3 regions of the Streptomyces sp. NPDC017979 genome follow, and region 3 is predicted to be linked to each of the others. Evidence: riboswitches for the same ligand, from Rfam matches in the RefSeq annotation. Region 3 holds a riboswitch; each other region holds the start of a gene.
What was found. Region 3 has a riboswitch for cobalamin ahead of metE (5-methyltetrahydropteroyltriglutamate--homocysteine S-methyltransferase). Riboswitches for the same ligand answer to the same signal wherever they lie in the genome.
Positions count from the first base shown of each region.

Region 1: another riboswitch for cobalamin. It lies ahead of ACH4E8_RS28980 (ABC transporter substrate-binding protein); the one in region 3 lies ahead of metE (5-methyltetrahydropteroyltriglutamate--homocysteine S-methyltransferase).
Region 2: another riboswitch for cobalamin. It lies ahead of ACH4E8_RS24975 (cobalamin biosynthesis protein); the one in region 3 lies ahead of metE (5-methyltetrahydropteroyltriglutamate--homocysteine S-methyltransferase).

Region 1 covers NZ_JBIRGU010000014.1:110,578-113,842, forward strand. The annotation lists gene ACH4E8_RS28970 (amino acid permease) at 1-462, shown strand, start outside; gene ACH4E8_RS28975 (Mov34/MPN/PAD-1 family protein) at 553-975, shown strand; cobalamin riboswitch at 1,062-1,211, shown strand; gene ACH4E8_RS28980 (ABC transporter substrate-binding protein) at 1,246-2,247, shown strand; gene ACH4E8_RS28985 (FecCD family ABC transporter permease) at 2,391-3,265, shown strand, end outside.
Region 2 covers NZ_JBIRGU010000010.1:254,398-257,662, forward strand. The annotation lists gene ACH4E8_RS24970 (cobyric acid synthase) at 1-1,030, opposite strand, end outside; gene ACH4E8_RS24975 (cobalamin biosynthesis protein) at 1,027-2,001, opposite strand; cobalamin riboswitch at 2,148-2,280, opposite strand; gene ACH4E8_RS24980 (hypothetical protein) at 2,451-2,678, opposite strand; gene ACH4E8_RS24985 (anion permease) at 2,691-3,265, opposite strand, start outside.
Region 3 covers NZ_JBIRGU010000013.1:169,286-172,550, forward strand. The annotation lists gene ACH4E8_RS28330 (ATP-binding cassette domain-containing protein) at 1-970, shown strand, start outside; cobalamin riboswitch at 1,428-1,579, shown strand; gene metE (5-methyltetrahydropteroyltriglutamate--homocysteine S-methyltransferase) at 1,759-3,265, shown strand, end outside.

The sequences.
Region 1 (3,265 bases), on a different contig from region 3:
CTCAACAGCCAGGGCCCGAAGGTCTTCACCAAGCTCACCAGCCGCGGCACCCCGCTGATCGGGACGACCTTCTCCGCCGGTCTGATGCTGATCGGCGTCTGGATCAACTACCAGTGGCCCGGCGACGCCTTCCACAAGATCGTCTCCTTCGCCACCATCTCCGGCATGTGGGCCTGGGTGATGATCCTGGTCAGCCACATCATCTACCGGTCCAAGGTGGCCAAGGGCGAGGTCCCGGCCTCGCCCTTCAAGGCCCCCGGTGCGCCCTGGACGAGCTGGTTCGCGCTCGCCTTCATCGGCATGGTGATCGTGCTGATGGGCATCGACAAGGACGCCCGGATCTCCCTGTACGCGGCGCCGGTGTGGGCGCTGGTGCTGGGGGTTTCGTACCTGGTGCTGCGGGCGAAGAACCCGCAGGGCGCGGCCTTCGTCAAGCGCGAGCGGGCCAAGCAGGACGGCTGACCGTCCACGATGTGGACCGGGGCCGGTCCGTACCCGACGGGGTGCGGACCGGCCCTTCCGCCATGCGGACGGACGCATATCCTGATCGACATGCTGACCCTCACCCAGGACCTGTACGACCGGATCGTCGCGCACGCCCGTGCCGACCACCCCGACGAGGCGTGCGGCGTGGTCGCGGGCCCCGAGGGCAGCGGGCGGCCCGAGCGCTTCATCCCCATGCTGAACGCGGCCCGCTCGCCCACCTTCTACGAGTTCGACTCGGCGGACCTGCTGAAGCTCTACCGCGAGATGGACGACCGGGACGAGGAGCCCGTGATCGTCTACCACTCGCACACCGCGACCGAGGCGTACCCCTCCCGCACCGACATCAGCTACGCCAGCGAGCCGGGCGCGCACTACGTCCTCGTCTCCACCGCGGACACCGACGAGGCGGGCCCGTTCCAGTTCCGCTCGTTCCGGATCGTGGACGGGGAGGTCACCGAGGAGGAGGTCCGGGTCGTGCCCTCATACTGATCCGGTGCTCCTAGACGTCGAGGCACCTCTCGACGTATCTCTAGAACTCGACAGAACCCTGACCGAGTTCGGCACTCGGCAGGACTCCACAACAGAACACGGGCGGTGGGCCCCAGGAAGCCGGTGCGAATCCGGTGCGGTCCCGCCACTGTGAGTGAAACGTTCCACCGCACCGTTGCGTGCAGTGACACGTTCCATCAGCCAGGAACTGACTCGCCGCCCTTCTCCCACACCCAGGGGACGTGGAAATCCCCGGAGGAGGACCCACGCATGTCCCGGCAGCCCCGGTCGACCAGCCGTCGCGCGCTCGTCGCCGCCACCGCCCTGCTTCCGCTCGCCCTCACGGCCACGGCCTGCTCGTCCGACCCGAGCCCCGACACCAAGGCCGCGGGCGCGCCCGCCGCCGGCTTCCCGTACACCGTCGACAACTGCGGCGTGAAGACCACCTACGACGCGCCCCCCAAGCGGGCCGTCACCATGAACCAGCACGTCACCGAGATCATGCTGGAGCTGGGCCTGGAGAAGTCCCTCGTCGGCACCGCCTACCTCGACGACCAGGTGCTGCCGGAGTACCGCGAGGCGTACGAGTCGGTCCCCGTCGTCGCCAAGACGTACCCCTCCAAGGAGAAGCTGCTCTCCGTCAACCCGGACTTCGTGTACGGCGGTTACGGCAGCGCCTTCGACGCCAAGGACGGCCGCACCCGCGAGGACCTGAAGAAGGCGGGCATCGAGACCCGGCTGAACCTGGAGTACTGCACCAAGCAGCGCACCACCATGGACGACGTGTACCGCGAGGTCGACGAGGTCGCCCGCACCTTCGGCGTCGGCGACCGCGCGCAGAAGTGGATAGCCGAGGCCCGCGCCACGGTCGCCAAGACCGAGGCCGAGCGGGCGAAGACCAAGGCCGCCCCCGTCCCCGTCTTCGTCTACGACAGCGGCGACAAGACCGCGTTCACCGTCGGCGGCAAGGGCATCGGCAACGAACTCATCAGCCGCGCCGGCGGGCACAACGTCTTCTCCGACATCGACAAGAGCTTCGGCGACGCCAGTTGGGAGCAGGTCGTGGCCCGCAAGCCGGAGGTCATCGTGATCTACGACTACGGAGCGACGACGCTGGAGCAGAAGAAGCAGCGCCTGCTGAAGGACCCGGCGCTGAAGGACGTACCGGCCGTCAAGAACAAGAGGTTCGCCGTCCTGCCGCTGTCCGACGCGGTCGTCGGCGTGCGCGCACCGGACGCCATCGCCAAGCTGGCCCCGCAGCTCGCCCGGTGACGGGGCCGAAGGTCGTGAAGGACGTGACCGCGGGCCCCTCGGCGGGCCCGCCCGCCACCGCCTCCCCGCCCGCCACCGCTTCCGGGACCGCCGCCGGCGAGGGGAAGCCGGCCGGCACCACCTCCCGGCTCCGCTTCGGCGCCGTGCTGACCGGCCTGCTGCTGGCGCTGGCCGCCGCAGTCGTCGCGGCCCTCGCACTCGGCTCCGTACGCATCCCGCCCGGGGAGGTCGTCGCCGCGCTGCTCCCGGGCGCGGAGCCCAGCCCCCTGCGCACGGTCGTCATCGACGTGCGACTGCCGCGCGTCGTGCTCGGCGCCCTCGTCGGCGCCGGGCTCGGCCTCGTCGGCGTGGTCCTCCAAGCCCTGGTGCGCAACCGGCTCGCCGACCCCTTCCTGCTCGGGATCTCCTCCGGCGCGTCCACCGGCGCGGTCGTCGTGCTGACCCTCGGCATCGGCGTCACGACCACCGTCGCCCTGCCCGCCGGCGCCTTCGCCGGGGCGCTGGCCGCCATGGTGCTGGTGTACGCGCTGGCGCGCCGCGGCGGCTCGATGACCGGCACCCGGCTCGTCCTCGCCGGCGTCACCATCAGCTACATCTTCACCGCGCTCACCACCCTCGTGCTCGTCGCCTCCTCCCGGCCCGAGCACTTCCGCGAGGCCATGTTCTGGTCGCTCGGCGGCCTCGGCAGCGCCCGCTGGGACACCCTGTGGCCGCCCGCCGTCGTCATGGCGCTGGCCCTGCCGCTGCTGCTGGCGCTCGCCCGCCCGCTGGACCTGCTGCTGGTGGGGGAGGAGGGCGCGACCGTGCTCGGCCTGGACGTCGCCCGCTTCCGCGCCGCCGTCTTCGTCCTCGTCTCGCTGGTCACCGCGGTCATGGTCGCCGCGAGCGGCGCCGTCGGCTTCATCGGGCTGATGGTCCCGCACGCCGCCCGCCTCCTCGTCGGCGCCGCCCACCGGGCGCTGCTGCCCGTCGCGGCGCTGTGCGGAGCCGTCGCCCTGGTCGTCGCCGACCTCGGCGC
Region 2 (3,265 bases), on a different contig from region 3:
CGGCCCGCCGCGACAGAGCGTCGGCCAGGCCGCGTTCGCGCAGCCACGCCAGCGCGCGGACCGTGCCGCGGGTGCCGGGGACGACGACCAGGTCCGCGTCCACGAACTCCTCCGGCCGGTCCACGAACCGCACCACCACGCCCGGCTCGGCGGCCAGCGCGTCCACGTCCGTGAAGTTGGACATCAGCGGTACGGCGCACACCGCCACCCGCAGCACCTCGTCGCCGACCGGGGGAGCCACCACCGACTCGCGCACCGCGCCGCGCAGCGAGACCCGCAGCCCGTCCTCCTCGTCGATGCCGAGCCCGTGGGCGTACGGCAGGACGCCGTACGAGCGGCGCCCGGTGATCCCTTCGAGCATGTCGAGGCCGGGCCGCAGCAGGCTCACGTCACCGCGGAACTTGTTGACCAGGTACCCGGCGACCAGACGCTGGTCCGCCGGGGCGAGCAGCGCCGTGGTGCCGAAGAAGGACGCGAAGACGCCGCCGCGGTCGATGTCCCCGACGACGAGCACGGGAAGGTCCGCGGCGCGCGCGACGCCCATGTTCACGATGTCCGTGCGCCGCAGATTGATCTCGGCCGGGCTGCCGGCGCCCTCGCAGATCACGGCGTCATACGTGCTCCGCAACTCCTCCAGGCACTCCACGACCGTGGACAGCAGCGCCTCCCGCCCGCCGCCCCCGGCCGGGGTGCCGGAGCCGAAGAAGCCCCGGGCGCTCATCTCGCCGACCGGGCGGCCCAGCAGGACCACCTGGCTGGTGCGGTCGCTGCCCGGCTTGAGCAGCACCGGGTTCATCAGCGCGGTCGGCTCCACCCGGGCGGCCTGCGCCTGCATGGCCTGCGCCCGGCCGATCTCGGCGCCGTCGCGCGTCACGTACGAGTTGAGGGACATGTTCTGGCCCTTGAAGGGGGCCACCTTCACGCCCCGGCGCGCCAGCCAGCGGCAGATCCCCGCGGTGACCACGCTCTTGCCCGCGTCGGACGTCGTACCGGCGACGAGCAGTCCGCCGCCGCGTCGCTGACCGGTCATCTTCCGCGCCCCCTTCGAAACTGTGCCTGCCTTCCCGACGCCTTGTGCACCAGCAGCCGGGCGGCCACGCTCGTGCCCAGCGCCAGCAGCCCGACGCGCCGCGACAGCCGCACCGCGCGCGCCACGTCGGCGACCTCCACCGGGCGGGCGGCGCCGTTGAGCACCGCCCGGTGCTCCGTCCGGCCGCCGTACGACAGCGTGCCGCCGAGCCGCACGCCGAGCGCGCCCGCGAACGACGCCTCCACGGGGCCCGCGTTCGGGCTCGGATGACGGTGCGCATCGGCCCGCCAGGCCCGTACCGCCGCGCGCGGGTCGTCCCCGGCGACCACCGCGAGGGCGGCCGTCAGCCGCGCCCCCGGCCAGCCGACGACGTCGTCCAGCCGCGCCGAGGCCCAGCCGAACCGCCGGTGCCGCGGCGAGCGGTGCCCCACCATCGCGTCCAGGGTGTTCACCGCGCGGAAGCCCACCAGCCCGGGCACCCCGGCGACCGCGCCCCACACCAGGGCGCCCACCACGGCGTCCGAGGTGTTCTCGGCGACCGACTCCACCACCGCGCGGGCGATCTGCTGCTCGGACAGGGCGTGCGGGTCCCGGCCGCACAGGTGCGGCAGTCGCGCCCGGGCGGCGGCGAGGTCGCCGGCCGCCAGCGCGTCCCCGACGGTGCGCGCCTCGCGCCCCAGCGACGTGCCCCCGACGACGGCCCAGGTCGCGGCGGCGGTCAGGGCGAGGGAAGCGGCGGGGTGCCGGCGCGCGCCGCGTGCGGCGAGCGCCCCCGCGGCGACGGCGCCACCGGCGCACACCGCGGTGTGCAGGGCGCCCCACCCGCGATGGTCGCGCCACAGCGTGCGCTCCACGGCGCCCGCGGCCCGACCGAAGGCGGCGACGGGATGCCCGCGGCGGGGGTCGCCGAAGAGCAGGTCACCGAGGACGCCGGCGGCTGCGCCGTACGCGAAGACCCGGTCGGCCCGCACGGCTCAGCCGGCCGTCGGGCCGCAGGGGAGCGCCGGGTGCGGCGCGGGGCGGGCGCGCCCCGGGTCTCGTCCCGGTGCGTGCAGAGCAGGTACGGAGCCGCAGCCGCGCATGTCGCAGGTCCTCACTCAGGGTGTCCGCGCCCTGGTTCGACGTGATCGGCGGCGAGAGTTCCTGGCTCCCGGGGAGGGATTCCCCGGTGACAGTGGCGGGACCGCGCCGGATTCGCACCGGACTTCCTCTGCTGCCGCCGTAATGGCCCCGGCAGTCCACCACGGGGTGAGAAGGGCCGTCAACTCTCCCTTGACCTGGAACACGCCCTTGACCTGCGACGAAGACCGGTGAAGGGCAGGAGCGGACGGCCGCGCACGACGACGGGCCGGGTCGTACGTCCAGCGAAGGACGTACGACCCGGCCCGTAGTGACGCGGTGACGCGGCCGGACCGGCCGGTCAGTCGACGATCAGGTAGATGCCGTAGGTCACGGCCACCGCGCAGAGCGCGAAGCAGGCGTACGCGCCGGTGCGCGCCAGCACTCCGGAGCCACCGCCCGAGGCGCCCGCGGTCTGCTCCTGCTTGCTGAGCATCACCACGCCCAGCGAGAAGAGGCCGACGAGGGCGACGGTGGCGACGAGGCTCACGCCGAAGACGGAACCGAGGGCTTCCCAGTCGATTTTCATGTTGCTCTGTCCTTACACCGCAGCCGGGCTGGCCGGGCCGTTCTCCGACGTCGAGGACGCGGAGGAGGCGGCGGAGGCCGGGATGGTCTTCGTGAGGTCGGCGCCGTCCGCGACGCCGGTGCCGCCGGCCGGCGGCGGGGTGACGGCCGCGATGGCGGTGGTGACGACGCCCGCGGGCTCGGCGGCGCCCTCGGCCTGCTCGTCGACGTCGTTGACGTTGGTGTGGTCGACGACCTGGCGGCGGGAGATCACCCAGATCGCGGCGCTGGAGGCGACCAGGAAGACCGCGACCACGGCCACGCCCCAGTCACCCTGCTTGGTCACGAACTCGGAGCCGGCGGCGACGAGCGCGGCGGCCGGCAGGGTCAGACCCCAGGCCACGAACATCCGGGTGGCGGTCGACCAGCGGACCACGCCGCCCTTGCGGCCGAGGCCCGCACCCATCACGGCGCCGGAGCAGGAGTGGGTGGTGGAGAGGGAGAAACCGAGGTTCGAGGAGGCCAGGATGACCGTCGCCGCGCTGGTCTGGGCGGCGAAGCCCTGCTGCGGCTGGAGGTCGGTCAGGCCCTTGCCCATGGTGCGGATGA
Region 3 (3,265 bases):
CTCCTCCCCCACCCTCACCGGCCGCCACCTCGGCCACCGGGCCGCCCTGCGGGACGCGGTGCGCCGCCCCACCGGGCACGTGTCGATCGAGAACGCCACGCTGCACAACCTGAAGAACGTCTCGGTGGACGTGCCCCTCGGCGTGCTGACCGTGGTCACCGGCGTCGCCGGCTCCGGAAAGAGCTCCCTCGTCCACGGGTACCTCTCCGGCCGCGAGGGGGTGGTGGTGGCCGACCAGTCCCCCATCCGCGGTTCGCGCCGCTCCAACCCGGCGACGTACACCGGCCTGCTCAACTCGGTGCGCACCGCCTTCGCCAAGGCCAACGGAGTCAAGGCGGCCCTGTTCAGCGCCAACTCCGAGGGCGCCTGTCCCGCCTGCAACGGCGCCGGGCTCATCTACACCGACCTGGCGATGATGGCCGGCGTGAGCACGGTCTGCGAGAAGTGCGAGGGCAAGCGCTACACCCCGGAGGTCCTCACCTACCGGCTGCGCGGCAAGAACGTCAGCGAGGTCCTGGACATGCCGGTGAAGGAGGCGTACGAGTTCTTCCCCTCGGGCCAGGCGCACGCCGTCCTCGGCCGGCTCGCCGACGTGGGCCTCGGCTACCTGCGGCTCGGCCAGCCCCTGAACACCCTCTCCGGCGGTGAGCGCCAGCGGCTGAAGCTCGCCATCCACATGGCGGAGAAGGCGTCGACGTACGTCCTCGACGAGCCGACCACCGGACTGCACCTGGCCGACGTCGACAAGTTGCTGGCGCTGCTCGACCGACTGGTGGACGGCGGCAACTCGGTCATCGTGATCGAACACCACCTCGCGGTGATGGCCCACGCCGACTGGATCGTCGACATCGGACCGGGCGGCGGCCACGACGGCGGCGAGGTCGTCTTCACCGGCACCCCGCGTCAACTCGTCAGCGACGGCGACACCCTGACCGCGCGTCATCTTCGGGCGTACGTCAACGGCGGCTAGGGCGCTGCTGATGGATCAGGCTGGATCAGGTGGGGGTCCCCCCACGCCCTTCGGGCGTAGGGGGAGGGGTCTGGTGCCGTGGATCTCCCCCTGTGCCCTGCGGGCACGGGGGGGGACCCCAGCGGAGGAGGGAGTCAATGCGGTGGGGGTACCTCCCGTGCCCTCAGGGCACAGGGTGGGGGCACCTCCCGTGCCCGAACGGCTACGGGGGAGAGGCATGGTGCCAGGCCACACGAGCCCAGCAAGATCCATCAGCAGCGCCCTCACCCCGACTTGACGGTGGTCGTCCGGGGGCGGGAGCGCGGCGCCGCCCCGCCCCCGGGCGCAGGGGCGACCGGGCCGGCGTGTTCCACCTCACCATCCGCATGCCGGACGCGCCCTGCCGCCATCCGCCGACGGCCCGCTAGGGTGACCGGTGCAGCTGGTTCGCCCCCGTCCGCCAGGCGGGAAGCGTCGCAAGAGGGAACCCGGTGGGAATCCGGGACTGCCCCGCAGCGGTGAGCGGGAACGACCGCCGTCATACGCACTGGGTCCGCGAGGACCTGGGAAGCGACGGCCAGTAGGTGTCCGCCGGGAGACCGGCAGGCGTGCCCGCGAGTCCGAAGACCTGCCCGTTGCCCGCACGCGGACGATCCGCGCGCGGAACTCCCGGTGACCTCGTGGGCGGGTCGGCGTGCACTGCGAACGGACGACCGCGCAACCGGCGCGCACCCCCTTCGCACCGTCACCCCTTCGCGCCCCGTCCCGTCACCGGGACCTCAGGGATCCATCTCGCGAAGGAGATCTCCGTGACCACGAAGTCCGCAGCCGCGGCAGCACGGGCCACCGTGTACGGCTACCCCCGTCAGGGCCGGGGCCGGGAGTTGAAGAAGGCCGTCGAGGGCTACTGGAAGGGGCGCGTCAGCGCCGCAGCCCTGCACGCCACCGCCGCGGAGTTGCGCCGCTCCAACTGGCAGGAGTTGGCGGCGGCCGGCGTCGACGAGGTCCCGACCGGTGACTTCTCGTACTACGACCACGTGCTGGACGCCTCCGTCATGGTGGGCGCCGTCCCCGAGCGCCACCGGGCGGCCGTCGCCGCGGACGCCCTCGACGGGTACTTCGCGATGGCCCGCGGCACGCAGGACGTGGCGCCGCTGGAAATGACCAAGTGGTTCGACACCAACTACCACTACCTGGTGCCGGAGTTGGGCCCGGACTCGGTGTTCACCGCCGACTCGACCAAGCAGGTCGCCGAGGTGACCGAGGCCCTGGCGCTCGGGCTGACCCCGCGCCCCGTCCTCGTCGGACCCGTCACCTATCTGCTGCTGGCCAAGCCCGCCCCCGGGGTGGCCGCGGACTTCGACCCGCTCACCCTCCTGGACCGGCTCCTGCCGGTGTACGCCGAGGTCCTCGCCGATCTCCGCGCGGCCGGCGCCGCCTGGGTGCAACTCGACGAACCCGCGCTCGTCCAGGACCGCACCTCGGCCGAGCTGAACGCGGCCGACCGCGCCTACCGGGTCCTCGGCACCCTGGCGGACCGTCCGAAGCTGCTGGTCGCCTCCTACTTCGGCCGGCTCGGCGCCGCGTTGCCCACCCTCGCCGCAGCCCCGGTCGACGGGCTCGCCCTGGACTTCACCGAGTCCGCCGCCGCCAACCTCGACGCGCTGGCCGCCGTCGGGGGCCTGACCGGCAAGCGCCTGGTCGCCGGCGTCGTCAACGGACGCAACATCTGGGCGAACGACCTGGAGAAGTCCCTCGCCACCCTGGGCACCCTCCTCGGCCTCGCCGACCACGTCGACGTCGCCGCCTCCTGCTCCCTGCTGCACGTCCCCCTGGACGCGGCCCTGGAGCGGGACGTCGACCCGCAGATCCTGCGCTGGCTCTCCTTCGCCCGGCAGAAGGTCGCCGAGGTCGTCGCCCTCGCCAAGGGGCTGGCCCTCGGCACCGACGCCATCACCGCGGAACTCACCGCCAACCGGGCGGCGCTCGCCTCCCGCGCCACCTCGCCCATCACCCGGGACCCGGCCGTGCGCGCCCGTGCCGAAGCCGTCACCGACGCCGACGCCCGGCGCTCCCGGCCCTACCGCGAGCGGACGGTGGCGCAGCGCGAACGCCTCGGGCTGCCGCTGCTGCCTACCACCACCATCGGCTCGTTCCCGCAGACCGACGAACTGCGGGTGGCCCGGGCGGACCTGCGGGCCGGCCGGATCGACACCGCCGGTTACGAGGAACGGATCCGGGCCGAGATCGCCGAGGTGCTCTCCTTCCAGGAGAAGACCGGCCTGGACGTCCTGGTGCACGGCGAGCCCGAGCGCA